3 regions of the Viridibacillus sp. NPDC093762 genome follow, and region 1 is predicted to be linked to each of the others. Evidence: riboswitches for the same ligand, from Rfam matches in the RefSeq annotation. Region 1 holds a riboswitch; each other region holds the start of a gene.
What was found. Region 1 has a riboswitch for lysine ahead of ACQKM9_RS10075 (transporter substrate-binding domain-containing protein). Riboswitches for the same ligand answer to the same signal wherever they lie in the genome.
Positions count from the first base shown of each region.

Region 2: linked by a shared signal. The riboswitch ahead of ACQKM9_RS06040 (aspartate kinase) and the one ahead of ACQKM9_RS10075 (transporter substrate-binding domain-containing protein) in region 1 are both predicted to bind lysine.
Region 3: linked by a shared signal. The riboswitch ahead of ACQKM9_RS07665 (amino acid permease) and the one ahead of ACQKM9_RS10075 (transporter substrate-binding domain-containing protein) in region 1 are both predicted to bind lysine.

Region 1 covers NZ_JBNNUK010000006.1:106,033-119,241, reverse strand. Annotated here, with positions in the region: gene ACQKM9_RS10095 (LysR family transcriptional regulator) at 64-948, shown strand; gene guaC (GMP reductase) at 1,010-1,993, opposite strand; gene ACQKM9_RS10085 (hypothetical protein) at 2,528-2,719, shown strand; gene ACQKM9_RS10080 (hypothetical protein) at 3,056-4,504, shown strand; lysine riboswitch at 4,619-4,800, shown strand; gene ACQKM9_RS10075 (transporter substrate-binding domain-containing protein) at 4,935-5,789, shown strand; gene ACQKM9_RS10070 (amino acid ABC transporter permease) at 5,853-6,596, shown strand; gene ACQKM9_RS10065 (amino acid ABC transporter ATP-binding protein) at 6,620-7,357, shown strand; gene ACQKM9_RS10060 (LysR family transcriptional regulator) at 7,416-8,306, opposite strand; gene ACQKM9_RS10055 (YeiH family protein) at 8,419-9,420, shown strand; gene ACQKM9_RS10050 (FecCD family ABC transporter permease) at 9,524-10,531, opposite strand; gene ACQKM9_RS10045 (FecCD family ABC transporter permease) at 10,528-11,538, opposite strand; gene ACQKM9_RS10040 (iron-hydroxamate ABC transporter substrate-binding protein) at 11,575-12,501, opposite strand; gene ACQKM9_RS10035 (ABC transporter ATP-binding protein) at 12,498-13,209, opposite strand, start outside.
Region 2 covers NZ_JBNNUK010000003.1:111,287-124,495, reverse strand. Annotated here, with positions in the region: gene ACQKM9_RS06080 (SH3 domain-containing protein) at 1-520, shown strand, start outside; gene ACQKM9_RS06075 (AMP-binding protein) at 779-2,467, shown strand; gene ACQKM9_RS06070 (TetR/AcrR family transcriptional regulator) at 2,571-3,152, shown strand; gene ACQKM9_RS06065 (enoyl-CoA hydratase) at 3,257-4,030, shown strand; gene ACQKM9_RS06060 (electron transfer flavoprotein subunit beta/FixA family protein) at 4,055-4,828, shown strand; gene ACQKM9_RS06055 (electron transfer flavoprotein subunit alpha/FixB family protein) at 4,861-5,838, shown strand; gene trxA (thioredoxin) at 6,032-6,346, shown strand; gene uvrC (excinuclease ABC subunit UvrC) at 6,570-8,345, shown strand; lysine riboswitch at 8,405-8,586, shown strand; gene ACQKM9_RS06040 (aspartate kinase) at 8,711-9,943, shown strand; gene ACQKM9_RS06035 (YslB family protein) at 10,004-10,417, opposite strand; gene ACQKM9_RS06030 (succinate dehydrogenase cytochrome b558 subunit) at 10,690-11,298, shown strand; gene sdhA (succinate dehydrogenase flavoprotein subunit) at 11,361-13,118, shown strand; gene sdhB (succinate dehydrogenase iron-sulfur subunit) at 13,121-13,209, shown strand, end outside.
Region 3 covers NZ_JBNNUK010000004.1:141,440-148,020, reverse strand. Annotated here, with positions in the region: gene ACQKM9_RS07685 (M20 metallopeptidase family protein) at 1-977, shown strand, start outside; gene ACQKM9_RS07680 (VOC family protein) at 991-1,800, shown strand; gene ACQKM9_RS07675 (CynX/NimT family MFS transporter) at 2,017-3,234, opposite strand; gene ACQKM9_RS07670 (aminoglycoside 6-adenylyltransferase) at 3,380-4,246, shown strand; lysine riboswitch at 4,370-4,548, shown strand; gene ACQKM9_RS07665 (amino acid permease) at 4,656-6,116, shown strand; gene ACQKM9_RS07660 (acetyltransferase) at 6,271-6,459, opposite strand.

The sequences.
Region 1 (13,209 bases):
TACCTCAAAATAATGGTATAAGTAAAATTAATATATCAAATGATAGGTATAAGGTGAAGTTATATGGTGAGTAAATTAGATTTATATAAAGTGTTTTGTAAAGTGGGGAAAAGCTCAAGCTTTTCAAAAGCCGCAAATGATCTATATATGACACAGCCAGCTGTTAGTCAGGCTATTAAACAATTAGAAATAGAACTAGATATCCGCCTATTTAATAGAACGCCTAAAGGGGTCTCATTAACATACGAAGGTAGCTTGTTGTTCGAATATGCAAATTCAGCTATTAACTTACTTCGTGTTGGAGAAGAAAAGCTTTTAGAATTTAAAGATTTAACTACTGGTGAATTGAAAATAGGTGTGGGTGATACAATTTCAAAGTATTTTTTACTTCCTTATTTAGAAGCCTTTCATAATCAGTACCCAAATATTAAATTTAAAATAATAAATGGTACGACAATGGAGCTTTGTACATTTTTAAAATCGGGAGAAGTTGATATTGCCTTCTGTAATTTCCCTATTGATGATCCAACATTAGAGCTTAAACCTTGTATAGATGTTCAAGATATATTCGTTTGTGGAGAACAATATATGAAGACCATTACGGAGCCACTTAGCTTTGCTTCTATAGTAGATTTGCCACTAATATTACTTGAGCGACAATCTGTCTCGAGGAAATATGTAGATGATTATCTGATGACAAAGGGTGTTAAGATCTCTCCAGAATTTGAACTGGGTTCACATGATTTATTATTAGAGTTTGCAAAAATAAATTTGGGAATAGCATGTGTAACAAAAGAATTTTCTAAAGAGTATTTAAATAAAGGAATTTTATATGAAGTTCCTTTAATGGAAGACATCCCAAAAAGGAGTATAGGCGTATGCTTTTTGAAAAGTGTGCCTCTATCACCAGCTTCTACAAAATTTGTTGAAATCGTAGAAAGTAATTAAATATAGATAAATAAAAAAAACCGCCAAAAAATTTTTGGCGGTTTTTAATGTGTTCAGGTTCTTAGTATGTTTTATCGCCATTAAAGATAGAGTTTTTAACGACAACATAATCTACTGTACGGATAGCGTCAAGTTTTTTGCCGCCAGCATAAGAGATAGATGATTGAAGGTCTTGTTGCATTTCAGTAAGGGTATCTTTTAGAGCGCCCTTATGTTCAACATACAGTTTTTTACCTTCTACGTTTTTCTTCTCACCTTTTTGGAATTCAGAAGCTGAACCAAAGTATTCTTTAAGAAGTTTACCGTCTTTTTCGATAGTTTTACCTGGAGATTCTTCGTGTCCAGCAAATAATGAACCGATCATGACCATTGAAGCACCGAAGCGTACGGATTTAGCGATATCACCATTAGTTCGGATACCTCCGTCTGCAATAATCGGTTTAGTAGCAGCTTTTGCACACCAGCGTAGAGCCGCTAATTGCCAGCCACCTGTACCAAAACCAGTTTTAATTTTTGTAATACATACTTTACCAGGTCCAATACCCACTTTAGTAGCATTAGCGCCAGCATTTTCTAATTCTCTTACGGCTTCTGGTGTACCAACATTACCAGCAATTACAAAGCTAGTAGGTAAGTGTTTTTTAATATGTTGAATCATATTGATTACAGCATTTGAATGACCGTGTGCAATATCAATTGTGATGAATTCAGGAATTATCTTATCTGCTGCTAGTTCTTCGATGAATGCATACTCTTCTTCTTTTACACCTACGCTAATTGAAGCGATTAATCCGCGAGCGTGCATATCTTTAGTGAAATCTGCACGTTTTTGTGGTTCAAAACGATGCATTATATAGAAGTATCCATCTTCAGCTAATTGAATGGCTACTTTTTCGTCAATAATTGTTTGCATATTTGCAGGTACTACCGGTAATTTGAATGTATGTTCACCTAAAGTAACTGATGTGTCACATTCAGATCTACTATTTACTATACATTTTGCTGGAACCAATTGAATATCTTCGTAATCAAATACATTTTCCATAAAACACACTCCTAAAACCGAATAATAATTATCGTTATTTAAAAAACGTTCGCCTTTTAGTAATTTACATCATTTTTAGTCTTATGTCAAAAGATAATAAGTATTTACATTTTTTTCTGTAGAAATTTAAGAAATACTCATATAAAAATCTTGTAGGAAAATTAAAAAACAGCGTCGCATGTTAGGGATTCTTAAGGGAGAGAATACTTTAATTTCAAACGATGATATTTATTAAGAGTAGCATTAGGAAATCTTGATGAAATATACATCGAAGTTTCATAGAGTAGTTTGTAAATCGCTGTTTATAGTCATATTTATTAAAAGCTTTTTAGTAATATTGTATGTAGTATAATCTGTGTTCCGTCACTGATGATTACTTTGAAAAAATTTCAGCCAATTCAACTTATAATTATTTCTGTTCTTAGAAATTCATAATCATTGTTTTAATTTAAGCAAATTATGGACATTAAAAAGCATTACGATTAGTGGTATACTGATTAAATAGATTAACCATCTGAAAGGAGATGAAAATCTTTGAAATACATTAAATCACAGATGCAACAATTAATAAATGAAAACAAAGAATTGCATACAAAATTTAAAGAGTTGAAAAAGTCCTTAGATCTTGAGAAAAACTATGCCTTGAAGGCTTTATATCATGCAGAAGTTGCTGATGGCGGTAAATATCAACAAGACTATCAAGCGTTAGATGACCCAAAATACTAAGAGCATTTTTTAGATATATATTTGAGTATCAAGGACGTAGTAAAAGGCTAAAACGATAAATTTAATATAACTTATGTAGGGATATATACTTATTAGAGTGTTATCGCATAAAGATTATATGTAAGGGTTAATTTAGTTTTAATTGGATAATGACAGGAAAAAAGACTTGCAAAAGACTGGTCTTTTTTCTTTTTTTGGTTTTTTTTTCTGTTAAATTAGAAATATGACGTTATTTGTAGTTAATTTTTTTATATTATGTCCTATTTGATAGTAATTCACTGTTTAAGAAGTTAATATTATAGTAACAATAATACATTTCTTGAAAGGGAGCATCGTATGATAGAGATAGAAATGAAATTGAAGAAATATTTAATTGGGCAGCCTTCCATTGTGATCAATGAAGATGAAACAATGGAAGATAGTATTGAAGTACTGGATGCACGAAATGATGTCAATTACGGTTATATTGAAGTAACGGAAGATAAAGAGCTAACAAACATCAATATTGATTTTGACAAATTAGTAGAAAATAACGATGTAGAGTTAGAAAGTCTAGAAGAACTTGGGATGGATGAAATTTTACATATTACAGAGTCCTTTGTGAAGGATTTCGGCCGTGAAGTAGTACAATTTAGTAATTTCTCTGAGATTGGCGAAGGTGAATATTTAGTAGTTTATGAGGCTATAGATAAAAAACTAAAACTTTCTTTACCTAATTCTGGTGCAGTTATAGAGATCAATTCATACGGTACTATTACAGCGGCTACTGTATTCCAAGAGTATTATCAACTTACATATCCAAAAGTAGAAGTAACAGAAGATGAAGCAAGAGAAATTTTATGTAAAGAAACATTAGTAGAATTAGGAATCGAAGAAAATGAAGAGCAAGGGGAATTTGAATTAGTTTATCAACCCATTCGAGATTATATAGGTGTTACTGTTGATGGGGAGGTTCAAAAAGCAAGTCAGTTGTTCAGTGAATCACAGCTTGAACAATTTGCTGTTACACCTGTTCAAGTGACAAAGGCATTGCCAAAGTTATTAGGTGCAACTGATCAATATGTACTACGTGAAGAAGAGGGTAATTTATATTGGTATGTTTCGGAAGAGTTAGATGACAAAGGTGAAGATGCAGAAGCTGTAATCGAAGTGCTACATTTTGATGATGCGGGCGCTAACTATGAATCTAACGTGGAATGGGATACAGAAGCAAAGACTGAGTTACCTTTTGAGCAATTGAAAGATAATGCAATGCAATTTTTAGAGATTATTTCTGGTGATATACACCATAAATACATGCTAGAAGAACAATCTGTTTCGAATGATGATACAGAAGAATTTGATGACGATACAGATGAGGATTTCTTCAATGTGGATGAATATGATGAAGACGAGCATGCAGACGAACATGAAGATGAGCCAACGACTATGTTTACTTTTATCCCATTTTTCCGTGAATACAAATTAGACAAATACTCTGTCCTAATTGAGGTAGGTATACATACAGGAATTATTCGTTCATGTCTGTATAGCGCATTAAATATGGAGGCTATTCGAGGTATTAATACTACACCAATGATTACATTGGAAGAAGCGGATGCTATATATAAACAGAGTTTGCAGATGAAACTTTCACGTTTTGAAGCTATAGATGAAGATGATGAAATGACCATTTATAGCTTAAATTACTCTATTAACGCCCTTTCTGAAAATGGTGTGATTGATAAGATTAATGCTGCAACAGGTGAAGTTACGTACACTGAATCAGATATTGTTAGAGGCTAAAAATTAGTTGTAATGATAAGTATTCTGAATATTCAACTAAATTTTCGTTGACAGTGAAAGTTCGGTACTGTAGACTGTGAACAATGATAATTGAATACAACCTCACTTTCTAATAGTTGAGGTAGAGGCGCGATATCTATTAGTCTATAGTGGAGCTTGAGAAACTATGAAGCTATGGAGAAGGAGATGTCGCCGAAGTTTGTAAAATACTCGTTATTACATGCTGGGTCTGTAGTTAATAGCTGCAGGACTGTCTCAATAAACCTCCCAGTTTATTGAGTTGTGCTATCTCATTTAGGGTAAAGTAGGGTGTTTGGGCTAATATACAAAGCGACCTAAGTTCATCTTGGGCCGCATTTTTTATACGTATATTAGCCTTTTTTAGTATCTTGAAGAAGAATGTGGATATTAACTAAGGGGGAGACATATTATGAAAAAAACATGGTTATTTCTTTCAAGCATGATGCTATTATCGATTTTACTACTAGCAGGTTGTGGGGATAAGGAAACGGATTCAGGATCAGGTGAATCTACTAAAGGGGAAACAAAAAAGGAAATATTCAAAGTGGGTATGGAAGCGGGATACCCTCCGTTTAACTGGACACAAAAAGGCGATTCAAAAGGCGGTGTGAAAATTGACGGTAACTCTGAATACGCAGGTGGTTATGATGTTGAAATTGCTAAACGTGTGGCAGATGCATTAGGTAAAGAATTAGTGATTGTAAAAACAGAGTGGGACGGTCTAGTACCATCATTAACTTCTGGTAAAATTGATGCAATTATGGCAGGTATGTCGCCAATTGCAAAGCGAAAAAAGACAATTGATTTCTCGGATAACTACTACAAATCTGAATTTGTAATGGTCGTTAAAAAAGGCAGCAAATACGAAAAAGCTACATCTATTCAAGATTTTAGTGGTGCAAAAATTACTGCTCAGTTGAATACAACACAATATGCAGTATTAGACCAAATTAAAGGTGTAAAAAAACAAACGGCAATGGATAATTTCCCTTCAATGCGTGTAGCATTAGAATCCGGTGTTATTGATGGTTATTTATCTGAACGTCCAGAAGGTATCAGTTCTTCTACTGCAAATGACAAATTTGCAATGGTTGAATTTACAGATAGTTTTAAGGCATCAGAAGAAGATACATCAGTTGCTGTTGGTATTCAAAAAGGGAGCGAATTAAAAGATAAAATAAATGAAATTTTAAAAGGTATCTCCGAAGAAGAACGTACGGAAATCATGGATTCAGCGATTAAAAACCAACCAGCTGCAAAATAATGTATGTCGGATACCGGCTGCATATAAAGCAGTCGGTATTATTGCTTTTGAAGGAGGAACAGAATGAGTATTGATTGGATTATAAGCATAGTGACTGAAAACTGGGAAATGTTCCTTCGAGGGGCATGGATGACATTATTAGTTGCTGTTTTTGGTACAATTTTTGGTGCTATTATCGGATTATTAATTGGTGTTATAAATACGATACCAAAGCCAGAGCGAGGTATAAAGAGATTATTCCTGAAGTTTATTAATGTAATATTAGCAATCTATGTGGAAATTTTCCGAGGAACACCAATGATTGTACAAGCAATGGTAATCTTTTATGGTTCTGCTCAAGCGTTTGATATAGATATGAATCGTACATTTGCAGCAGTTTTAGTTATTTCTATTAACACAGGCGCGTATATGGCTGAAATTGTACGTGGCGGTATCACAGCTGTTGATAAAGGTCAATTTGAAGCGACACAAGCGATTGGTATGAGTCATTGGCAAGCAATGATTCATGTAGTGCTACCACAAGTTGCGCGCAACATTTTACCAGCAACAGGTAACCAATTTGTTATTAATATTAAGGATTCATCTGTATTGAATGTCATTAGTGTAACTGAGTTATATTTCCAAACAAAATCGATTGCAGGAAACAACTTCCGTTACTTCGAATCGTTCTTTGTAGCGTGTGTTTTATATTTAATCATGACGATTGCGATTACACGTATTTTACGTTACTTTGAAAAACGATTAGATGGTCCACAAAACTATCAAATGCTTGATGATTTAGCTCAAGTAGAAGGTGGAAAAGCATGATTGTGAGCAAAGGAGATAGACTTATGAAAAATGTAATCGAGATACAACATTTAAGCAAATCCTTTGGCACAAATGAAGTTCTTAAAGACATTGATTTCTCTGTAAACAAAGGGGAGGTTGTCTGTGTCATTGGCTCCTCAGGATCGGGGAAATCTACGCTTCTACGTTGTATTAACTTATTAGAAAGACCAAGTGGAGGACTGATTATTTATCAAGGTGAAAATATTCTAGATAACAACCATAATATTAATAATTATCGTACAAAACTTGGTATGGTATTCCAATCATTCAATTTATTTAATAACCTGAATGTATTAACAAATTGTATTGTAGGTCAAACAAAGGTTTTAAAACGCTCTAAAAGTGACGCTGAGAATGTTGCTATGAAGTACTTGAAGGTTGTAGGATTGGATCGTTATGTCAATGCAAAGCCACACCAATTATCAGGTGGTCAAAAGCAACGTGTTGCTATTGCTAGAGCGCTGTCTATGGAACCAGATGTCTTACTTTTTGATGAACCAACATCTGCGCTTGACCCAGAGATGGTTGGAGAAGTTTTAAAGGTTATGAAGGAATTAGCAGGTACAGGTCTTACGATGTTAATCGTGACACATGAAATGGAATTTGCACGTGAGGTTTCAGATCGTGTCGTTTTCATGGATAAAGGGGTCATAGTGGAAGAAGGTTCACCAGAGCAAATTTTTAATCATCCACAAAATGAGCGCACAAAGGCATTTCTAAAACGCACGTTTAAACAATAAGGGTATTGAATAAGAAAGCCGTTCTCTACATCATTCGTTTGATGTAAGAAACGGCTTTTTATATAGGCCACTTATTGTTGATTGCTTTTATGAACATGGAGGTATTCTTTTTACTCCCCATAATAGGTGAATATACATAGGAAAAACTCCGTTTAAATATACGGTCTTCTAATGGGATAACAGCGAGTGTCCCTCTTTTTAATTCATGTTTAATAACACTCTTTGATAGTAGTGTAAGCCCATCAATTCCTTGTGTCATAAATTCTTTTAACCCTTGATTGCTGCTAATGGAGATAAGCGATTTAATATTAATACTATTAGATTCTAGTACATGAAGTAAGTAATTACGTGTACCTGATCCTTCTTCTCGAGTTAGCCATGTGTGATTATGTAAATCTTGAATTGTTACGCTTTCTTTTTGGGCAAGTACATGCGAAGGTGAGGCGACTAACAATAACTCGTCTTCCATAAAAGGTTCTACAATTAACTCTTTATTGGTTGTTTTACCTTCAATCAAGCCGATATCTACCTTCAACAATTGAACAGCTTCGACAACTTCATCGGTATTTCCTATTATTACTTCCAGGTCAAGTTCAGGGTATTTTTGCTGTAAAGTAACGAGTAATGAAGGTAGTACGTATTCGCCAATGGTAAAGCTTGCGCCAATCAGCAGTTTTCCTTTAATTTCATTTTGAAGTGTTAGAATATCCGATTTAGTCTGATCATAAATGGCTAACATTTGTTTAGCGCGGTCATAGAGAATTTCACCAGATGGGGTAATTTTCAGCGATTTAGGTGAGCGTAAAAACAACTGTGTATTAAACTCAGTTTCTAAATTTTTTATGTGTAAACTAACGCTAGGTTGAGAAATATGGAGGTATTCAGCTGTTTTCGTGAAGTTTTTTATTTCCGCTAAAGCAACGAATGTCTTTAAAGCATCGTAATACATTAAATTCCTCCTTATTAGAAATACTAATAGTCATAATTACTTATCTGTATTTTACTGATTATTAATTCTCCAGTAAAGTTTAGGTACAAACAAAATAAATGGGGTTAAAAAAATGAAGAAAATAATAAATGTGCTACCTGGATTGATAACTTGTATTATTATTGCCTTTATTGGAATGGTATTTGGTCGTTTCTTTCCAAGTTTAGGCAGTGGGTTATTTGCTATTTTAATAGGTATTTTGGTTGGTAATTTGAAGTTTGGGTCTAACTCGATGTTAAGGCCAGGAATAAAGTTTTCAGAAAGTAATCTACTATACTATTCAATTATTTTATTGGGTGCAACGCTGACATTTAATTCTTTATTTAATATTGGGTTAACAGGTATCTCTTTTATTCTTATTCAAATGGCTGGGACAATTGTTTTTGTCATTTGGTTGGGAAAAAAATTAAGTTTTGGTGAGGACTTTCGCTTATTGATGGCAAGCGGTAATGCAGTTTGCGGGTCTTCTGCAATTGCTTCAACTGCGCCAGCTATCAATGCGAAAACGTCTGATATGGCTGTATCCATAACAATTGTAAATTTATTGGGTACGGTTTTGATGATTTTTTTACCCGTTATCACGAGTACCGTTTTTCATAATAATGTTTTGCCATCTTCTGCTCTAATCGGTGGGACATTGCAATCGGTAGGGCAAGTAGTTGCTAGTGGGAGCATAGTTGGTGAAGCAGTGAAAGATCAGGCAGAAATTTTTAAAATCAGCAGAATTATTTTCTTAGCGCTGGTTGTGTTTGTTCTAAAACGCGTAAAGATGGCAAATCAGGAAGTTCAAGAAGCTGCTAAAGAAAAATTCAGCATGGGTTCAATTGTACCTTGGTATGTTGCTGGTTTTTTATTACTATGTATTATCAATAGCATTTTACTATTTCCAGCATCAATTACACATCCTATCAAAGTTTTTGGGAACTATTTGGAAATTATAGCGCTTGCAGGTATTGGTATGAGTGTTAATATAAAAGATTTAACACAGCATGGGTGGGAATTATCTGCCTATGCAGGTGGGATTGGTCTATTCCAAATTATTTTCGCGTTGATCCTAATATTTATTTTGCTTTAATACTCTTAAATAGTTAAGTTGTTCGCAGCTCAAAATCATACAGACAGTGAAGTTGAATGGAATATGATAATGAAAAAACCTCTCTTAAATGAGAGGTTAAAGTCTATTTTTTAAATAACAGGTATATGAAGTATGGCGCACCAATAAGAGATACGATAATACCTGCTGGAATGCTACTGAAGCTTATAATATTACGCCCTATAGTATCCGCAAGTAGTAACAGCCAACCGCCAGTTAAAATAGCTACTGGTATGAATAACTGATTTCTCGGTCCTACTAATGCTTTCGCAATGTGAGGCGACAAAAGACCAATGAAGGCAATACCACCCGTCACTGAAACTGCAGAAGCAGCTAAAGCTACAGCAGTTAAAAGTAAAACAATCCTTTCCTTCTCTAGCGAAACGCCCACTCCTATAGCGACAGGTTCACTCAAGTTTAATAAGTTTAGCTTATTCGCCTTAAATAGTGTGAAAGGGATTAATATAGCAAGCCAAGGCAAAATTGCCCAAACAAAAGGCCAGTCAGTTCCCCAAATATTACCCGCAAGCCATTTGGCGATAAAATCCACCTTTGTACGTTCAGCTGATGAGATTAGAACAATCATCACGCCTGAAAGCGCCATTGAAAATCCAATACCGACCAAAACTAAGCGTACTGGTTGTAGACCTTCTTTTTTACTATAAGAAAATGCATATATCAATATAGCCGTTAACAAAGCACCTAAAAAGGCGACTGCCGGTAAGACATATATAAAAGATCCAACATCAACAGGGAAAAATAAAAAGAAAATAGCTACGCCAACTCCGGCACCAGCATTAATCCCGATAATTCCTGGATCAGCTAAATCATTACGTGTAATGCTTTGTAAGATAGAACCAGATAGGGCAAGCGCCATACCTGCTAAAACTGTTATAAGAATACGAGGTAAGCGTATTGAGAAGAGCACGAACTCTTCTTTGAAAGTACCGTTACCGAGAATGGTTGGAATGATACGGTCAAATGAAACAGAAGATGCACCCATTCCTAAACTGATAATAAATGTTGCTATAATTAATACGCATAGTATCAATATGATTAATCGTTGTCTTCTAATCAAATAAGGTGCAATCATGAGAATACTTTGCCCCCTCTACGAACAATGATTAAAAAGAACGGTAGTCCTAAAACAGCAATAATAGCAGCGATAGGCGTTTCATAAGGTGCGTTAATTGTGCGTCCAACTGTATCAGCTAACAGCATAAAGGAAGCCCCTGTAATTGCTGACATGGGAATAACGAGACGATAATCCGTACCGACAATGGCACGCACGATGTGAGGTACCATTAAACCGATGAAGGCCATATTCCCTACAAGTGCTACTGATGTTCCAACTAAGATGATAATGATGAAAAATAAAATGATTTTTACACGCATTGTATTTTGTCCTAGGCCAACTGCTACTTCTTCACTTAAACTTAGTAAAGTGAGCTGTCTTGAGAGAAGGAGAGCTACAATTAGACCTACAATAATAATAGGAATAATTAGCTGTAACTGACTCCATGAAGTGCCCACAAGGCCTCCAGCTGTCCACATAGAAACATTTTGTGAAATTTTAAAGTATAAGGCTACCCCGTCAGCTATTGCATAAAGGAATGCAGAGACTGCAGTTCCAGCTAACACCATTCGCAGTGGAGAAAATCCACCTCTTTTTAACATGCCAATTCCAAATACTAAAACAGCGCCAATTGCGGCACCTATGAAACATGCAATCATAATGCCAAAATAATTTGTGGAGGGTAGAAGAGCAAAGGTGATGGCTAGAGCAGCATTTGCACCAGCGGTTAGTCCAAGTAAACCTGGATCTGCTAATGGATTTCGTGTCATGCCTTGCATAATAGCACCCGCAACAGAAAGGGCGGCACCAACAAAAATGGCGCCGACCTCTCTTGGTAAACGGATTTCTCGAATCATCGTAATGGTATCACTCGCTGAGTCTGAAGTAATAGCTAGCCATACTTCTCTTACAGAAGTATTTGCAGCACCGAATACCATAGCTACTGTAAATATACAGATCAGAACGATAATTCCTACTATGAATTTAATAACAAACGGTATGGATTGTTGTTTTTCTTTTGTCATAGTTAATCATCATTCCTATTTTAAAATTAGTAATACTTATTTTCCTAAGAAATGGTCTTTGAAGAATTCTAATTGATATTCTAGAGTTAGCGGATCATTGAAATAGAATTCATTAGCATTTACTTCATATACATGCCCATTTTTAACAGCAGGAATGTTTTTAAATGTTTCTGTTTTTTGGAATGAATTATCACTATCCGAGAATTTACTTAAGATAACATAGTCACCAGCATAATCAGGTAAGACTTCTTGAGATAGAGCATAATAGCCGTCTTTTAAGACCGATTCTTCTACTTTTTTAGGCATCTTTAATTTCATTTCTTGATATAAAATTTCTGTTCCACGGCCCCAGTGATCGCCGTATACATATAGGTCTTTATTGAAATTTTCAATGACAGAAACTGTTGTATCTTCCCCGATTTTAGCTCGGATTTCATCACCTGCAATAGCAGCACGTTCTTTAAAATCATCAACCCATGCTTTTGCTTCTTTTTCTTTGTTTAATAATTTACCAATTTCTAAATGTTGTGTAAGGTAGTCTACTTTTCCGTAAGTAAATGTTACTGTCGGAGCGATTTCTTTTAGTTTATCAATGTTTTTAGCAGTTGAAAGACCAATGATTAAGTCTGGTTCAAGTTCTATAATTTTCTCTATATCTTCATCTGTTACTTCTTCAACATCTTTTAAAGTTGAATCAAAGCGAGGATTCATTTTTGCCCAAGCATCAACCCCTACAAGTGGTACATCAAGTGACATTACGTTACCTGCAAAAGAACCTAATACTACTACTTTTTGTGGGTTAGCTGGCACTTCTACTGGGCCATTTTCAGATTCATATGTAATCGTCTTCGGCTCATTGTTTTTATCTGCTGAAGTATCCTCAGCTTTATCTTCAGTTTTATTGCCACAACCGGCAATGATTAGAACGAATAATAATAAGAATGGAAAAAATAACTTTTTCATTTTTCTGCTCCTTTTAATAAATCATATGTGACACACATTGGTTTGTTTGTTCTAGGATCTTTTCCGATATGGGCATCGATCGCGAATACTTTTTCAAGTACATCAGCTGTAATAACATCCTCGCAATTTCCTGCCTTCACGATTTCTCCATCTTTTAAAGCAATAATATAATCAGCAAAACGTGCTGCTTGGTTTAAATCATGTAATACCATGATAATAGTACGTTCTTGTTCTTCGTTTAACTTTTGTAAAAGGTTGAGAACTTCTAATTGATGAGCTAAATCTAGATAAGTTGTTGGCTCATCAAGGAAAATAATCTCTGTCTCTTGTGCAAGCGCCATGGCAATCCAAACACGTTGTCTCTGTCCGCCTGATAATGAGTCAACAGAGCGATATTTGAATTCAGTAGTTCCTGTTACATCGAGAGCCCATTCAATGACGTCATAATCCTCTTTTGTTAGTCGACCTAGTCCTTTTTGATAAGGAAATCTTCCATAGGATACAAGTTCTCCGACGGTCAATCCACTAACACTCTCTGGTGTTTGAGGGAGAATAGCCATTTTACTCGCTAAGTCCTTCGTGTTTTGCTTAGCAATATTTTCACCATCTAGCAAGACTGCACCTGATTGCTGTGAAATAATACGAGTCATTGTTTTCAAAAGCGTTGATTTACCACAACCATTTGCGCCGATGATCGTTGTAATTTTC
Region 2 (13,209 bases), on a different contig from region 1:
AGGAGCAATTTCTAAAATACCTAATACAGTTGTTCCTTCTGCTCCAAAGCATCCGGATCTTAAAGACGTGTTCCCAACTGGAACGTTAGCAATTGCGAATAGTAATTTGAATGTATTCAGTGAAAAAGGCAGTACAAATAGTGTTGCAGCAACCATTCCAGAAGGTGAGTCTTTCAATTTACTAGAAAAGCACAATGATTACTGGCTAACGGTATCCTATAAAGGGAAAAAGTATTATACAAATGTTGTAAGTTTCAGTGCTTACAATAAACATTTTTCTGTGAAGAACTTGGCTCGTGTTAATACTTCCTCAGCTAATGGAATAGCATTAAATGTACGCTCAGAAGGAAATGCGTCCAGTCCTATAGTCGGTGAATTTTCAAACTATCAATTTGTTGAACTCGTAATAGATGAAAATAATAAGCCAATAATGAGTGGAACTTGGTATAAAGTAAAATTACCGAATGGAAAACAGGGCTATGCATCTGGTACCTATTTAATTCGGGAATTAAATAAATAAGTATATATTGTAAAATACAAAAATCTGACTTCGATAATAAATTGAAGTCATTTTTTTGTATGATTGAGGTGAACTTTATTATTTTGGTATGTTTAAATTTTTTAAGTGAATTATAATCGATAAGGTTTTTATTACTCACAATGGAAGGGAAAATATTTTTTTCAATAAATTGACATTAAATTTGAAAGCGTTACCAATTTTATTTTATACTAAATTATAAGGGTATTCTTACAATTTTTAACGAAGGGGGAATGGAGCATGACTGAACAGATTTGGCTGTCAAATTATCCGGATAATATTCCTACGTCTTTGGAATATGAAGCAATTCCTTTGCAAGAGTATTTGACAAGAGCGAGCAGCAAGACACCTTCCAAAGTTGCGATTCATTTTATGGGGAAGGATATTACGTACAAAGAATTGTATGAAAGCTCATTAAAGTTCGCCAATTATTTAGTATCCATTGGTATTGAGAAAGGTGATCGTGTAGCCATTATGCTACCTAACTGTCCTCAAGGCGTTATAGGTTATTTTGGGGTGCTATATGCCGGAGGAATTGTCGTTCAAACAAACCCGCTTTATACAGAAAGAGAAATTGAATTTCAGATGAAAGATTCAGGAGCGAAGGTGATTTTATCTTTGGATATTTTATATCCGCGTATCGCAAAAGTTATGAAGGACACTCATTTAGAACATGTCATTATTACAGCGATTAAGGACTATTTACCATTCCCGAAAAATTTAGTGTATCCATTTATTCAAAAGAAGCAATATGGCTTTAAGGTTACAGTTGAGCATAGTGGTAGCAATCATTTATTTACAGAAATTATGAGCGTAAGCACAACTGAACCAATCGCATTAAGTTTCGACATTGAAGAGGACATTGCATTATTGCAATATACAGGTGGTACAACCGGCTATCCTAAAGGAGTTATGTTAACGCATAAAAACTTAATAGCGAACGTACAAATGTGTAGTGTATGGATGTCTGAGTGTATACCTGGTGAAGAAGTAATTATGGGTGTGCTGCCATTTTTCCATGTATACGGAATGACTACGGTATTATTATTGTCGGTTATGCGCGGAGACAAAATGGTGCTATTATCGAAATTTGATGTTGAAACAACGTTAAAAACGATACAAAAACAAAAAACAACGCTTTTCCCAGGGGCGCCTACCCTCTATATTGGTTTATTAAATCATCCAGATATTGCGAAATATAACTTATCTTCTATCAAGGCGTGCATGAGTGGTTCGGCACCATTGCCAATTGAAGTACAAGAGAAATTCGAGAAGATTACCGGCGGCAAGCTTGTAGAAGGATACGGTTTAACAGAAACATCACCTGTAACACACTGTAACTTTATTTGGCATAATGAGCGTGTCAAAGGTTCTGTCGGCGTTCCTTGGCCGAACACAGACGCAGCTATTCTCCAAGTAGATTCAACAGAGCCACTACCAATTGGTGAAATCGGTGAAATAGCTGTGAAAGGTCCTCAAGTGATGAAAGGATACTGGAATCGTCCGGAAGACACAGAAATGGCGATGCGTGATGGTTGGTTTTTAACTGGAGATTTAGGCTATATGGATGACAAAGGCTACTTTTATGTTGTTGATCGGAAAAAGGATATTATCATTGCTGGTGGGTTCAATATTTATCCAAGAGAAATCGAGGAAGTTTTATATGAGCATGAAGCCGTCCAGGAATGTGTAGCACTCGGTGTACCTGATCCATATCGCGGTGAAACGGTGAAAGCTTTTATCGTATTAAAAGAAGGCATGAAAGTGACGGAAGAAGAATTCAATACGTATTGCAGAGAAAACTTGGCCGCATTTAAAGTGCCGCGTATTTATGAATTCCGTGAAGAACTACCAAAAACAGCTGTTGGTAAAATACTACGCCGTACTTTACAAGATGAAGATAAAGAAAGAATACAGAAAATTATGTGAAAATAATGACAAGTCGGCTTGACAAGTGTAAAATGAAATTATAAGATGAAAATATGAATGAATAGTCATTCATATTTTCATTTTTTATATGGTGGTGATCGTATTGAAGAAAGATAAACCGAAGTATAGACAAATTATCGATGCGGCCGTTATTGTAATTGCGGAAAATGGTTATCACCATGCACAAGTTTCCAAGATTGCTAAACAGGCAGGCGTCGCAGATGGAACAATCTATTTATACTTTAAAAACAAAGAAGACATATTAATTTCAGTATTTAAGGAAAAAATGTCTGTGTTTGTAGAAAATTTACAGTGTATAATTAGAGATGGAAAGTCATCGTCTGAAAAGTTAAATGCGATGATTGAGAATCATTTCCAGGTACTAGCAGGAGATCATCATTTGGCTACAGTTACACAATTAGAGCTTCGTCAGTCTAATAAAGATGTTCGTCTCAAAATTAATACGATATTAAGAGAGTATTTAATATTACTTGATGAAATATTAGTAGAAGGTATGGAGACGAAAGAATTCAATCCAGAGATGGATTTGCGACTTGCTCGTCAGCTCATTTTCGGAACGATTGATGAAGTAACAACATCGTGGGTCATGAATGATCATAAATATGATTTAATTGCGCTAGCACCGAAAGTACAACATTTAATACTCAATGGAATAAAAGCATAGGCAATTGTATAAATTAATTGGTTGAATTGGTAGCAGCCAATCCATTGCTTTGATTCAACTAGGAAACTACTTACATAGCCAAATGCAAAGGGGGAAATGGGAGTATGGAATTTTTACGTTGGACAGTTGAAGATGGAGTTGCAATTGCAACGATTCAGCGCCCACCGGCTAATGCTTTATCGAGGGGGCTAATTTTAGAAGTAAATGAACTTTTAACTGCTGTAGAGCATGATGATTCAGTTCGAGTCATTGTATTGCATGGAGAAGGAAGATTCTTCTCAGCAGGAGCAGATATTAAAGAATTTACTGATGTGACATCAGGTGCTGAATTTGTAAAATTATCTGCTAATGGACAAGGTGTCTTTGAGCGTTTAGAGAAATTCTCTAAGCCAGTTATTGCTGGAATTCATGGCGCTGCTTTAGGTGGGGGACTTGAGCTAGCGATGAGTTGTCATTTCCGCTATGTGACTGAAAACGCAAAATTAGGATTACCCGAATTACAATTAGGGTTAATTCCTGGTTTTGGTGGCACACAGCGTTTACCTCGCTATGTTGGGGTAGCAAAAGCAGCAGAAATGATGTTCACTAGCGATCCAATATCAGGTACTGAGGCTGTCAAGTGGGGCTTAGCAAACGCTGCCTTCTCTGATGAGGAATTACTACCTCAAACGATTGCAACAGCGAAACGTATTGCGAAGAAAAGCTCGGTTGCTCTAAAAGCTGCGATCGATATGTTGCAATATGCTAAACATACTTCATTCTATGAAGGCGTTGAAGCTGAGGCAAAAGCTTTTGGAACCGTTTTCATGTCTGAGGATGCCAAAGAAGGTATCCAAGCTTTCATCGAAAAACGTGAACCAACTTTCACAGGAAAATAAAAATAGTATTAGGAGGTTAGTTGAATGAACATTTTTGTATTAGTAAAACGTACTTTTGACACAGAAGAAAAGATTGTTGTAACTGGTGGGGCAATCCAAGAAGATGGAGCTGAATTCATCATCAACCCATACGATGAATACGCAATCGAAGAAGCTATTCAAGTTCGTGATGCACAAGGCGGCGAAGTAACAGTTGTTACTCTCGGCGGTGAAGATGCAGAAAAACAACTCCGTACAGCTTTAGCAATGGGAGCTGATAAAGCAGTCTTAATCAACACTGAAGATGATTTAGATGAGCTTGATCAATTCTCAGCAGCATATATTTTAGCTGAATACTTAAAAGATAAAGAAGCAGATCTTATTTTAGGTGGTAACGTTGCTATTGATGGTGGCTCGGGTCAAGTAGGTCCACGTGTTGCGGAATTATTAGGTATTAACTATGTAACAACGATTACTAAGCTTGAAATCGATGGCAAAACAGCGAAAATCATTCGTGACGTAGAAGGGGATTCAGAAGTTCTTGAAGCAGAATTACCACTTCTAGTGACAGCACAACAAGGTTTAAACGAACCTCGTTACCCATCTTTACCTGGTATTATGAAAGCAAAGAAAAAGCCTCTTGAAGAGCTAGAATTAGATGATTTAGATATTGATGAAGATGATGTACAAGCAAAAACTACAACAGTTGAAATTTACTTACCAGCTCAAAAAGTAGCTGGACGTGTATTAGAAGGCGATTTATCTGAACAAGTGAAAGAGCTTGTTAGTCTATTACATTCAGAAGCGAAAGTCGTTTAAGCTGATTTTAAATTGTATGGGAGGGACATAACATGTCTAAAAAAGTATTAGTATTAGGTGAAGTACGCGAAGGAAGCTTAAGAAATGTATCATTCGAAGCTATTGCAGCTGCAAAAAAAGTGTCTGGTAGCGGAGAAGTTGTTGGCGTTCTAATCGGAGACGCTGTAGCGAATCTTGCCCAGGAACTTATTCAAAACGGTGCAGACCGTGTAGTGACTGTTGAACACCCACATTTAAAACAGTATACTTCTGACGGCTTTAGCCAAGCATTTATGGCTGTTACTGAGCAAGAGCAACCAGAAGCGATTGTTTTCGGTCATACTGCTCTAGGTAAAGACCTTTCTCCTAAACTAGCTAGTAAATTACAAAGCGGTTTAGTATCAGATGTTACAGATATCGAAGGGGAAGATGATTCAGTAGTTTTCATCCGTCCAATCTATTCTGGTAAAGCATTTGAAAAAGTACAAGTGAAAGAGGGAATTGTGTTTGTGACAATCCGTCCAAATAACATAGCTCCTTTAGCAAAAGATGAATCTCGTTCAGGTGACGTGTCATCAATTTCTGTAGATATTACGAATCTACGTACTATTATTAAAGAAGTTGTTCGCAAATCAACAGATGGCGTTGATTTATCAGAAGCGAAAGTAGTAGTAGCTGGTGGTCGTGGCGTGAAAAGCGAAGACGGTTTTGCTCCATTAAAAGAGCTTGCTAACGTACTAGGTGGCGCTGTTGGTGCTTCACGTGGAGCGTGTGACGCTGATTACTGCGATTATTCATTGCAAATCGGTCAAACTGGTAAAGTTGTTACACCGGATCTTTATATCGCTGCTGGTATTTCAGGTGCAATCCAACATTTAGCTGGTATGTCTAACTCAAAAGTTATCGTTGCGATCAACAAAGATCCAGAAGCGAATATCTTTAAAGTAGCTGACTACGGTATCGTTGGAGATCTTTTTGAAGTTATCCCAATGCTTACTGAAGAGTTCAAAAAATTATTAGTAAACGCATAATTGATACGTCTAAACCCTGTAAACGGTCATACTATTTACAGGGTTTTCTTCATCCAAGCATACATACTAACGTGTGATTGACGTTTTTTACTATCGTTATTGCAAAATAATGCTGTTATAAGCATAACAGTCGCTCGTGCTTTTCATCCATGCTATACTACCGTTATACGTAAGTTGAAGGAGGATATTTAATATGGCAATCGTACACGCTACAGATGCAAGCTTTTCACATGATATCGCAGAAGGTTTAGTACTAGTTGACTTTTGGGCAACTTGGTGCGGACCTTGTAAAATGATCGCTCCTGTTTTAGAAGAACTAGATTCTGAATTAAACGGTGCAGCTAAAATTGTTAAAGTTGATGTAGACCAAAACCAAGAAACAGCAAGCAAATTTGGTATTATGTCAATACCAACTCTTTTATTATTCAAAGACGGAGAGCCAGTTGATAAAACTGTTGGTTTCCAACCGAAAGAAGCATTAGCAGAATTCATTCAAAAACACGCTTAATCTTTGAAAAAATGAATATTAAACCGGGTTCCTATAATGGTTCCCGGTTTTTTTTAGAATTAATAGAGATTAAAGCTATTTTGTATAGAATTTAGATACAGTGCCTAGCCCTAGAGATCAAAAGCTTATTTGACATGGAGGTTAAAGAGCCAAATTTATGTCAATTCGTCTATGATTGTCGGAACTGGCCAAGGTGCTCGCACTTTTCTAAGAAGGTGATAAGATGAACGAATTAATAAAGCAAAAGTTAGCCATTCTACCTGACCAGCCTGGTTGTTATTTGATGAAGGATCGTCAAGGAACAATCATTTATGTCGGCAAAGCTAAAGTATTAAAAAATCGCGTACGTTCTTATTTCACAGGCAGCCACGATGGTAAAACGCAACGACTTGTTAGTGAAATAGAAGACTTTGAGTACATCGTGACATCTTCGGATTTAGAGGCATTTATCTTAGAATTAAACCTCATTAAAACACATGATCCGAAATACAACATTATGCTAAAGGATGACAAGACGTACCCATATATTAAAATAACTAACGAGAAGAATCCGCGACTTCTTATAGTTCGTAAAGTTAAAAAGGATAGTGGTAAATACTTTGGACCTTATCCGAATAGTTTTGCTGCAAATGAAACGAAAAAATTACTTGATCGCCTATATCCGCTAAGGAAATGCACAAATTTACCGAATCGAGTTTGCTTATATTATCATTTAGGACAATGTTTAGCTCCTTGTGTAAAAGAAGTTGAGAAAGAGCAATATCAAGGGATAATTCAAGATATTACGAGTTTTCTCAATGGCGGCTACGGGGAAGTTAAAGAAGATTTAAATGCAAAAATGCTCGATGCAGCTGAAAAATTAGAGTTCGAACGAGCAAAAGAATATCGAGATCAAATTACCCATATTGAAACTGTCATGGAACGCCAGAAGATTACACTTACTGATTTAACGAACCGTGACGTTTTTGGTTATGCGGTTGATAAAGGTTGGATGTGTATCCAAGTATTCTTTGTAAGACAAGGAAAGTTAATTGAGAGAGATGTTTCGTTATTCCCGATTTATCGAGATCCCGAGGAAGAATTCTTAACATTTGTGGGACGCTTTTATGAACAGGCAGAACATATCAAGCCGAAGGAAATCTTTATACCTACGAATATTGAAGAGGACCTTCTAGCTACAGTACTTGATGTAAAAGTGACGATTCCTCAAAGGGGAAAGAAAAAAGAACTTGTTGATTTGGCGAGTAAAAATGCTCAAATTGCTATCTCTGAGAAGTTCCAGTTACTTGAGCGTCAAGAAAAAAGGACAATAGGTGCCTGCGAAGAATTGGGCAATACGATGAATATTGCGACACCGCTTCGCATAGAATCATTTGATAACTCCCATATCTTTGGTGCGGACGCCGTTTCAGCAATGGTTGTTTTTATTGACGGTAAGCCGAGCAAAAAGGATTATCGAAAATATAAAATTCAAGTTGCTGCAAAGCACGACGATTACGGAGCAATGCGAGAAGTTATTCGCCGAAGATATACTCGTGTATTAAGAGATGACTTACCTTTACCGGATTTAATCGTTATTGATGGTGGGAAAGGACAAATGGAAGTGGCAAGAGAAATCTTAGAAGATGAGCTTGGTTTAGATATTCCTATTGCAGGTTTAGCAAAAGATGATAAACACCAAACTTCTCAATTGCTATATGGCTCGCCGCCAGAAATTATTCCGTTGAAGAGAACAAGTGAGGCATTTTATCTTTTACAAAGAATTCAAGATGAAGTTCACCGTTTTGCTATTACCTTCCATCGCCAATTACATGAGAAGAATGCCATTACATCTGTTCTCGATGAAATTGAAGGAATTGGTCCAAAACGTAAGCAACAGCTTCTCAAACAATTTGGATCTGTTAAAAAAATTCGTGAGGCATCCTATGAAGAATTAATTGCTGCGAATGTACCAAAAAGACTTGCTCAAACCATATTTACTTATTTTTCTGAAAAATAAATTGTAGTAATCTGAAAATTGTGTTAAGGTAACATTACTATTATAAATAATCACTGATTAGTGATGATAGAGGCGCGGATTTCAAGAGTAATCAGCAAGAGGATGAATAGATCCTATGACTGCTGATGAAAGGGGAGGCCGCCGAAGTGATAAATTGACTATTTCTAATTTATTACTGGTTCTGCATTTAACAAGTGTAGAATTGTCAGATCCGTTTCGGTTCTGGAGGGCTATCTCACATGAATGTTCTTTTGAACGTGCATGCTACGAGGCGGCTTTTCACACGGAAACGTGTGAAAGGCTGCTTTTTTCATAAGATGTCATTGTGAATACGGTCGTCATAACAAATAAGGGAGAGGTTATGGGTGAGTTGTTTAGTTTTTAAATTTGGTGGTACATCAGTTGCAACGATTGAACGCGTATTGCATGTGGCAGAGCGCATTCAGAAAGAGAAAGAAAAGGGTTATGACATTGTCGTTGTTGTTTCAGCAATGGGTAAAACGACAGATAAATTAGTAGGGATGGCACATGAAATTATGCCAAATCCATCGAAGCGTGAAATGGATACGCTCTTAACAACTGGTGAGCAGGTGACTATCTCTTTATTAACGATTGCATTGCAAAGCTTAGGGTTATCAGCGCAGTCTTTCACTGGATGGCAAGCAGGTATCTTAACGGAAGGGATTCCAAGTGATTCCCGTATTGTTGAAATCCAATCTGAAAATGTGCAAAAAGCATTGGATAAAGGCCAGGTTGCGGTAGTTGCAGGTTTCCAAGGAATCGATAGTAATAACAATATTACAACTCTAGGTCGCGGAGGATCAGATACAACAGCAGTTGCTTTAGCCGCAGCATTGGGTGCTGAGCGCTGTGATATTTATACAGATGTTGATGGTGTATACACTTCAGATCCACGTTATGTTCCAAAAGCTCGCAAACTACAAGAACTGTCATATGATGAAATGTTAGAATTAGCAAATTTAGGAGCAGGTGTCTTACATCCACGTGCCGTAGAGTTTGCAAAAAACTATAATATCCCATTAGCAGTTCGCTCTAGTTATGTAGAAGATGAAGGAACAATTATGAAGGAGGAAGTTGAAGTGGAAAAAGATTTAGTTGTACGTGGAGTAGCGTTTATGTCAGATATTGTTCGTGTAACTGTAGGTTATGAGGGGAATTATAAAGGTTCTTTAGTCAATATTTTCACAGTTTTAGCTGATAACCATATAAATGTGGATATTATCGTTCAAACTATACTCGAAGGGGTAGAGCCTTCAGTATCATTTACTATTACGAAAGAAAATTTAGCAGATACCGCTCGAGTATTAGAAGCAAATAAATCTAAAATTGGTTATTGTCATGTGAATTATGAAGAGGACGTAGCTAAAGTATCGATTGTAGGTTCTGGTATGGTATCTAATCCTGGCGTAGCCGCAAAAATGTTCGATCGCTTACATAAAGAAAACATTACATTAAAAATGGTAAGTACTTCTGAAATTAAAATTTCTGTTGTCATTCCACAAGAATCGATGTTGTTAACTGCAAATGCATTACATGATGAATTTGAATTGGCAGCTAGTCTAGCAATTCAAATTTAATCATATAAAATAAATAGAAGCTGACTAGCCATCTTAAACAGATATTTAGTCAGCTTCTTACTATAGTTTGTCTTTTAAATCCCATTTAACATGGAATCGTACAAGCCCACGTTTTGCTTTCTTTTCGTCGTAGCATTCTGTTAAAAAACCACTGATTTTCTCTTGCTGAGCTGCTAGGAAGCCACTTTCAAGACGGAAGCAGCGTTGGTCTAATTGCATAGCCTCAGGATCTCCAGTGAGAGTATAAAACGTTTCATCTTTCGATTGTTTTTCTATAGAAAGTTCTCCCCATCCGGCTTCTTGGAAAAATGAAACAGCTTCTTCCATGCTGTATAAAGGAAACTTGCGGGCTAACTCTTTGCCGCACCAATATAGGATATCTTCCTCGTTTTTTCCGAGAACAGACGAGAGAACGTGATCTCTGATTAGTTCGTAACCAAATAATGGGAAGTTTTGAGTATTAGTAGATGACATGATTGGCCTTCTTTCATTTAATTTTGTCTAATTTTTGTCAGAGTTAGAGAATAGCGATTTCTGGTAGAATATCTATGTATTTACGAGAAAAAAGCATGATTTAAAGGTATCTAGAAATAGTGCCAGTTACCTTGACGCTCTGCGATGATGAGAGTACAATGAACATGTCATAATATTGTACCATGATGAAATATGCAGTCAATGGATACCGCGTTGGAAAGCGTTGGTAGTTGTTCGTCTGTCTATTTTCAGTATTAAGGGGGGCAACAGTTTTGTCGAAAGATCGAGAGTTTTATTGGCGTCGACTGCATTCACTTCTTGGAATTATTCCAGTTGGACTGTTCGTGACGCAACACTTGTTTATTAACTTTACAGCAACACAAGGTGCAGAATCATTTAACACAGCAAGTGAATTTATGGGGAAACTCCCATTCTTATGGGCTCTAGAATGGATTATAATTTACATTCCATTAATGTTCCATGCTTTTTATGGTGTGTACATAGCCTTCACTGGACAACCAAACACTAAACGTTTTGGCACTTTCCGTAACTGGATGTACGTATTGCAACGTTTCACAGGAGTATTCCTAGTTGTGTTTATCGCTTGGCATATTTTCCAAACTCGTATCCAAAAAGCACTTGGAACTGAAGTTGATTACAACATGATGGCAGATGTTCTATCTAATCCTTGGATGGTAGCATTCTATATCGCTGGTATTATTTCAGCAACTTTCCACTTAGCTAATGGTGTTTGGGCATTCCTAGTAAGCTGGGGAATTACTCAATCTCCAAAATCTCAAAAAATCGCAACATATGTTACAATTGTAATTTTCTTAGTGTTATCTGTAGTCGGCGTATCGGCTTTACTTGCATTCGTATAAGACAGTGCACTTAAAATCATGTAAGCGCTTGATTACTAATTGAAAGAGGAGTGAGAAATATCATGGCTAAAAGCAAATTGATAGTCGTTGGCGGCGGTCTTGCTGGTCTAATGGCTGCTATGAAAGCAGCCGAAATGGGCACAGAAGTTGAATTATTCTCATTAGTACCAGTAAAACGCTCACACTCTGTATGTGCACAGGGCGGAATCAACGGTGCTGTTAATACAAAAGGTGAAGGGGATTCTCCATGGGTCCACTTTGATGATACTGTTTATGGCGGGGACTTCTTAGCGAACCAACCACCAGTAAAAGCAATGGCTGATGCGGCACCAGGAATCATCCATTTATTCGACCGTATGGGTGTAATGTTCAACCGTACACCAGAAGGTTTATTAGATTTCCGTCGTTTCGGTGGTACATTAATGCACCGTACAGCATTTGCTGGTGCGACAACAGGACAACAACTTCTATACGCTCTAGACGAACAAGTTCGTAAATGGGAAGTAGAAGGCTTAGTAACAAAATACGAAGGTTGGGAATTCTTAGGACTAGTTCTTGATGACGAAGGCGTATGTAAAGGGATTAAAGCACAAAACCTTACAACTCACGAAATCAAAGCATTCCGTTCTGACGCAGTGATCATGGCAAGTGGTGGTCCTGGTATTATCTTCGGTAAATCAACAAACTCAATGATTAACACTGGTTCGGCAGCATCTATCGTTTACCAACAAGGTGCTAAATACGCGAACGGTGAGTTCATCCAAATTCACCCAACAGCAATTCCAGGTGACGATAAACTTCGTCTAATGTCAGAATCTGCACGTGGTGAAGGTGGCCGTATTTGGACTTACAAAGACGGTAAACCTTGGTACTTCTTAGAAGAAAAATATCCTGCATACGGTAACTTAGTGCCACGTGATATTGCAACACGTGAAATCTTTGACGTTTGTATTAACCAAAAACTTGGTGTTAACGGTGAAAACGTTGTTTATCTAGATCTTTCTCACAAAGATCCACATGAACTTGACATTAAGCTTGGTGGTATTATTGAAATCTACCAAAAATTCGTAGGTGACGATCCACATAAAGTACCTATGAAGATCTTCCCAGCGGTTCATTATTCTATGGGCGGTCTTTGGGTCGATTACGATCAACATACAACTATTCCAGGTCTATTTGCTGCAGGTGAATGTGATTACTCTCAACACGGTGGTAACCGTCTAGGGGCTAACTCATTACTATCAGCTATTTATGGTGGTAGTATTGCAGGTCCAAACGCTGTTAATTACATCAAAGGACTTGAAAAACATGTTGAAGATCTTCCTTCTTCAATCTACGATTCCGCAGTTGCTGAAGAACAGCAAAAATGGGATGATACATTGAAATTAGATGGTAACGAAAATGCTTATTTACTTCACAAAGAACTTGGTGAATGGATGACAGCAAACGCTACTGTTGTACGTTACAATGATAAATTAAGAGCAACAGACAATAAAATCATGGAATTACAAGAACGTTATAACAACATCAACATTAACGATACTGCTAAATGGAGTAACCAAGGTGTACAATTCACTCGTCAGTTGAAAAACATGATGGCTCTTGCTCGTGTTATTACTTTAGGTGCGTTAAATCGTGATGAAAGTCGTGGAGCACACTATAAACCAGACTTCCCAGAACGTGATGATGAAAACTTCTTGAAAACGACTATCGCGGAATTCACACCTTCTACTGAGCCTAAACTAAGCTACGAAGAAGTTGATGTTTCGTTAATTCCACCACGTAAACGTGACTATTCTGCAAAGAAAGGGGATAAATAATCATGGGACAAGCAGTTGAAACGAAATATATTACTGTAGAGATTGAACGTCAAGATACAACGGATTCACAACCATATTGGGAAAAATTCAA
Region 3 (6,581 bases), on a different contig from region 1:
ATCAAGCTGGTCAAACAATCGCTTTGAGAGCCGATTTTGATGCATTACCTATTACAGATTTAAAAGAAGTTGCATATAAATCTCAAAAAGATGGTGTCATGCATGCATGTGGTCATGATGGACATACGACCGCATTACTTGCGACAGCGAAAACACTAAGCCATTACAGAGAGCATCTACACGGTAACATCATTTTTATCTTCCAACATGCGGAGGAAAAACCTCCTGGTGGTGCGAAATTTATGATTGCTGAAGATATATTAAAAGATGTCGATTATGTATTTGGTGCGCATTTAGACGCAGGTGCATCAGTTGGAAAGGTATCTGTTGGGGATGGTTTTAAAATGGCTGCAGTTGATAAATTCACGATTAAAATTCAAGGACTAGGTGGCCATGGTGCGAAACCACAACAATCCATTGACTCAATTGTTGTGGGTAGTGAAATCGTTGGAGCGTTGCAGAAAATTGTCAGTCGTCGCTTAAATCCATTTGATGCAGCGGTAGTGACAGTTGGTGTATTCCATGCAGGAAGTGCTTTCAATATTATTGCTGATTCGGCAATTATTGAAGGAACGGTTCGCACAATGACGGATGAAGTTCGCAATAAGGTAAAAGAAGAAATCTACTCAATCGTCAAAGGCATAACGAAATCAGCACATGCCACATATGAAATCGATTATTTACACGGCTATCCAGCTCTATACAATCATCCGGCTGAGACTGCTCTTGTGAAAGGTTTATTTGAAAGGGAATTTGGTGCTGAATCGGTGATTGAATTTGAACCGTCAATGGGTGGAGAGGATTTTGCATATTTTTTAAATGAAAAACCAGGTACTTATTTTAAAGCAGGTTCACGAAATGACGACGAACGCACTCATTTTGCACATCATCATCCGAAATTCGATTTTGATGAAAGAGCGTTATTAACAATAGAGAAAGCATTTGTGAAAATCGTTTCACATTATTTATTTAAATAAGGGGGACTTGAACATGACATTATCTTTTGATCACTTAGTACATTTTGTAGATGAACCAAAAGGAGTAATAAAATCATTACAAAACCAAGGAATCCACGTTGTTGATGGTGGCGTTCATGAAGGGCGCGGAACGTACAATGCACTTAGCTACTTTGATTTAAGTTATATAGAGTACCTTGGTACATACGACAGAGAGCTAGTAGCAGGAGCAAAACATTTACATCACAGCCTTATTGAAACAGTAGTAAATAATAAATTCAAAGAAGGTTTCGTAAGATTTGCAGCTCGCACAACGGATATTGAAGAGGTAGCAAGAAGTTTAAAAAAGCACGGTCTATCAGTAAATGGGCCAGTACCAATGTACAGAAAACGACCAGATGGTAGCGTTATTAGCTGGCAATTACTTTACGCTGGAGAAGAAAATGGCTCTCTTCAATTGCCATTTATTATTCAATGGGATGACAATGATGATAAACGTAGACAGGAGCAAGTTGAAAAAGGAGTCATTGGAAAGCAACCAGAAAAGTTGGACTTTGCAGGAGTTACTTTTGCAGTAATAGATGCTGAAAAAACTGCTGACGAATGGTCTCGATATCTAGGGTTAAAGGTTGCGGAAGCGTATGTCGATCCGGAGTTGAATGCTATTGTACAGGTGCTGACATTAGCTGGCGGTGACTTATACTTTGCTAGTCCTATTGGAGATGGAGTTGTTGCAAAAGTATTAACAGAACGAGGAGAATGTCCATTCCAAGTTAATTTCTCAGGGGCTATAGAACCTGTTACATTTGAATTGTTTAACGGTCGCTATCATTTTGAGAAGTAATTTATAGCAAAGATTGTATTTGTGTGACATAAAGTGGAGGGGGATTAGTAAGCTAGCAAGTATAAAGACAATAAAAATTAAAAGCTATTAAGTATTGGTAAAACTACTTAATAGCTTTTTTCTATGACTTGTTTTGTTGGGAGTGTGAAGTTGGATATGCATAACTTGATTCTCGTAATACAAAAAATACGAGTCATTGTAAGCTTGGATACAACTCTATTTTCCAGGTGTAACATAGCCTTCTTTTGCAGCATGCATACTAACCGTCACTAATAGCAGAACTGTAATGATGAATAGAATGATAGCTGTTGTCCAGCTATTCGTAATATCGTGAACATAGCCAAATAATACAGGACCGATAGCAGCTAATAGATAACCAAGTGATTGAGCAGTACCAGATAATTCTGCCGCTTCATGAGCGGTACGTGTGCGCAGCGAAAAATACATCATAGCTAAACTAAATGATGCACCACCTGCAAGTCCAAGTAAAATCATCCATAACACTGTTAAAGAGGTCCATCCAGCTAAAATACCTCCGAATCCTACTAGATAAAGAACGCCGAAAACAATAACAAGTGGGCGTTGATCTTTTCTACGGCCAGCAATAATGGGAATCATAAATGTTGCAGGTAATTGCGAAAACTGCATAAAGGAGAACATCCAACCAGCAGTATTAGCGCTCATTCCTTGTGACTGCAACATTTCTGGAATCCAAGCTGCAGTTGTATAGAAAATTAGAGATTGGAAGCCCATTGCTAATGTAATTGTCCAAGTTAGGGGTGATTTCCAAAGTGGGGTGTGTTCTTTATTAGTTTCCGAGCCAATATTGGATTCAGACTTTGATTTACGAATTTGTGGAAGCCAAACAATAATAGCGATTATTGCTAAAATAAACCAGATGCCTAATGCAATTCTCCAACCGAGATCTCCGCTAGCAAGCGGATAGCTAATCCCAGCTGCTAAGCTTGCAGATAGATTCATCGAAACAGTGAAAATTCCTGTTAATAACCCAACTTGTAAAGGGAATTTTAATTTAATCAAACTTGGTAACAGTACATTGCCAAAAGCAATTGCTACACCGATTAGAGTAGTACCTAATAACAGTGTGAAGGTCGTACCTAATGATCGAGTGAGAATCCCTACAGCAAGTATTGCTGTTGAGAATAGTAAAGTACGTTCTACCCCAAAGCGCTTTGAAAATTTTGGCGCTAATGGTGAAATAACAGCAAAAGCAAGTAAGGGAAACGTTGTGATAAATCCTGCTAATACATTTGAAATATGAAGACCATCACGAATGAATGAGATAATTGGACCTACAGAAGTTAAAGGAGCACGTAATGTAGAAGCGATGAAAATAATCCCAATTACAAGTAACCAAACATTACGATTCCATTTTAGCTTGTTGCCATTTTGAACAGCTTGATTTGTTGCCAATTGTAACGCCTCCTATTATATATATTTATGAATCTTATAATATTTTAACCCACTAATTGACAAAGGTTAATTATATCAAAGAAAATGGATAATTATATAAGATGGCTCAAAATATAATTACCAATTTAATACGGGGGTATTGATGATGAGAACAGCGCAGCAAATGATGGATTTAATCCTAGATGTAGCGAAAAATGATGAACGCGTACGCGCGGTTTGTATGAATGGTTCAAGAACAAATAATAATGTGAAAAAGGATCCCTTTCAAGATTTTGATATCGTTTATATTGTGACGGATATTAAATCACTTACTAATAATCCTCATTGGGTAGACATTTTTGGAGAGAGAGTCATTATGCAAACGCCAGAAGACATGGTGTTGTTTCCACCTGAACTTGGTGGACGTTATACATACTTGATGCAATTTTCGGATGGGAACCGGATTGATTTGATGCTTATCCCTGTCGAAGAGCAAGAAATATATTGTAAAGAAGATAGTTTAACTACAATCTTGTTAGATAAAAATGGTTCACTTCCTAAACTCCCTCCACCAACGGACGTCAATTACTGGGTGCAATGCCCAACAGAAGAACATTATAAGGATTGTTGTAATGAGTTTTGGTGGGTTGCTACATATATTGCGAAAGGTTTATGGAGAAAAGAAATGCTTTATGCACAAGCACATTTTCATAATACGCGTGAAATGCTGATTCAAATGCTTTCTTGGCAAGTCGGAGTGCAAACAGACTTTTCAAGAAGCGTTGGAAAAAACGGCAAGGACCTAGAGTACTTATTACCAAAAGAGGTGTGGGAGCAGTTACTCTCAACATATAATAATGCTAGCTATGATTCAGCAGGGCAAGTACTATTTATTATGTGTGATTTATTTCAAAGTACAGCAACAAATGTTGCTAGCATGCTTTCATTCCAAAGTTATGAAGAAGGTGTTAAAGTGCTCAATTATTTAAAGCATATTCAAACGCTACCGAGTGATGCAAAAGTTATATTTTGAAGACTTAACAAAAATTAACTTAAATTGCCTTAATATTCAAGAGAACTTACATCTTGAATATCGAAATCTCTTGTATTATAATAGGGGCATATTAAATTAATATATTGCAATGCCTCATCCATTCGATGAGGTAGAGGTCGCGATATTAAAAAGTAAAATGGATGAGGCGAAAAGCGTCAGTGATTCTATTTGAAAGGGAATATCGCCGAAGTGTTTATAAGCTTTTTCTTATAATCATTGGGGCTGTTGCCGAAAGGTGCAGAACTGTCACGTCTTAGTGGGCGTGTTGAGCTATCTTTATCAAGGTTGATGGGCATGTTTAGATACCATCGCATATTCCTTGTGATGGTATTTTTTATGACATCAAGTTAACCTTTTTGCAATGAAAAATGGAAAGAGGGGATTCTTAATGAGTAATAAAAATAACGGCCAAAGCGTAGAAACGCAAGGTCTTAATAGAGGACTGAAAAGTCGTCATGTGACGATGATTTCACTTGGAGGAACAATCGGTACAGGGTTGTTCTTAGCAAGTGGTGCAGCTATCCACGAAGCAGGTCCAGGTGGAGCGTTATTAGCATATTCTTTAATTGGTATTATGGTGTTCTTCTTAATGACAAGCTTAGGGGAAATGGCAGCATTTATGCCTGTATCTGGTTCGTTTAGTACTTACGCATCTAAATTCGTTGACCCAGCACTAGGTTTTGCTCTTGGTTGGAACTACTGGTATAACTGGGCAATTACAATCGCAGCTGAAATTGCAGCTGTATCATTAATTATGAAATTTTGGTTCCCTGATGTATCATCATTCGTCTGGACCGCAGGGTTTTTAGTAATCATCTTCACTTTAAATGTCTTGTCGATTAAAAGCTTTGGTGAAAGTGAATATTGGTTTTCACTTATTAAAGTCGTTACAATTGTCGTCTTTATCATCGTCAGCTTCTTGATGGTATTTGGTTTAATGGGTGGACAAGACCCAGTTGGATTCAAAAACTTCTTCATTGAAGATGGTCCATTCCATGGTGGTTTCTTCGCAATGTTTGGTATTTTCTTAGCAGCAGGTTTCTCATTTCAAGGAACAGAACTACTAGGGATTACTGCTGGAGAAACAGACGATCCAGGAAAAAGTATTCCGAAAGCTGTTCGTCAAGTTTTCTGGCGTATTCTGTTATTCTACATTTTAGCGATTTTAGCAATTGGCTTATTAATTCCATTTACTGATGAACGTTTAGCTAGTAGTGATATTACAGTAAGTCCGTTCACATTAGTATTTGAAAATGCAGGTATCGCGTTTGCAGCTTCAGTTATGAATGCGATCATTTTAACGGCTATTTTATCTTCAGGAAACTCTGGTTTATATGCGTCATCACGTATGCTTTGGGAGCTTGCTAAAGATGGTAAAGCACCTAAAATGTTTACTAAACTAAACAAACGCGGTATTCCGATGGCTGCATTAGTAGCAACTTGTTTAGTTGCTTGTGTATCATTTATCGCATCATTCTTTGGTGATGGTGTTGTCTACATTTGGTTGTTAAATGCATCAGGTATGTGTGGGTTTGTAGCTTGGCTAGGGATTGCAGTAAGTCATTACCGATTCCGTAAAGCCTATATTGTACAAGGTCGCGATTTGAACGAATTACCTTATAAAGCAAAATGGTTCCCATTCGGTCCGATCTTCGCCTTTGTACTTTGTGCAATCGTCGTTGTTGGCCAAAACTATACAGCATTTACAGGCGACCATATCGATTGGTACGGTATCCTTGTTTCATATATCGGGTTACCAATTTTCTTAGCCATTTGGTTCGGCTATAAAATTGTTCATAAAACGAAAATCGTCAAACTAGAAGATTGTGACTTTGATAGTCACCGTTAACCTAAAAAAACTACGTAGCCTCTAAGCTACGTAGTTTTTTGTTTTATTAATTCACACTCATTTACAATATAATTAACAAGCGTGAATGTGTTTATGGGGAGTAAATTAATAAATTATCTGAATGGCATTTAAATCAATATTGGAATAAGGAAAGTTATTTCAAATTCTTAGGTTCAGTGACATAAAGAGTTTCAATGTATCCACAATCACTACAATATTCTGCAGATATAGGTGAGGATTTGCCTCTAATATTGCTTGCTGGTACCATTTGAAGCATTACAGCACCACTGTGAAGTACCCCTTTTTTCATTTCGTTTCCGTCACATTTAGGACATTTGCCCATATCTCATCTCCAACTCCTTGAAATTGTATTTTTTTGTAAAATATCTTAAATGGAATTATAGCATAAGTTATAATTTACTGAGCCGTAATAAATAGAATATTTAAATAAATGGAACTAGTTAA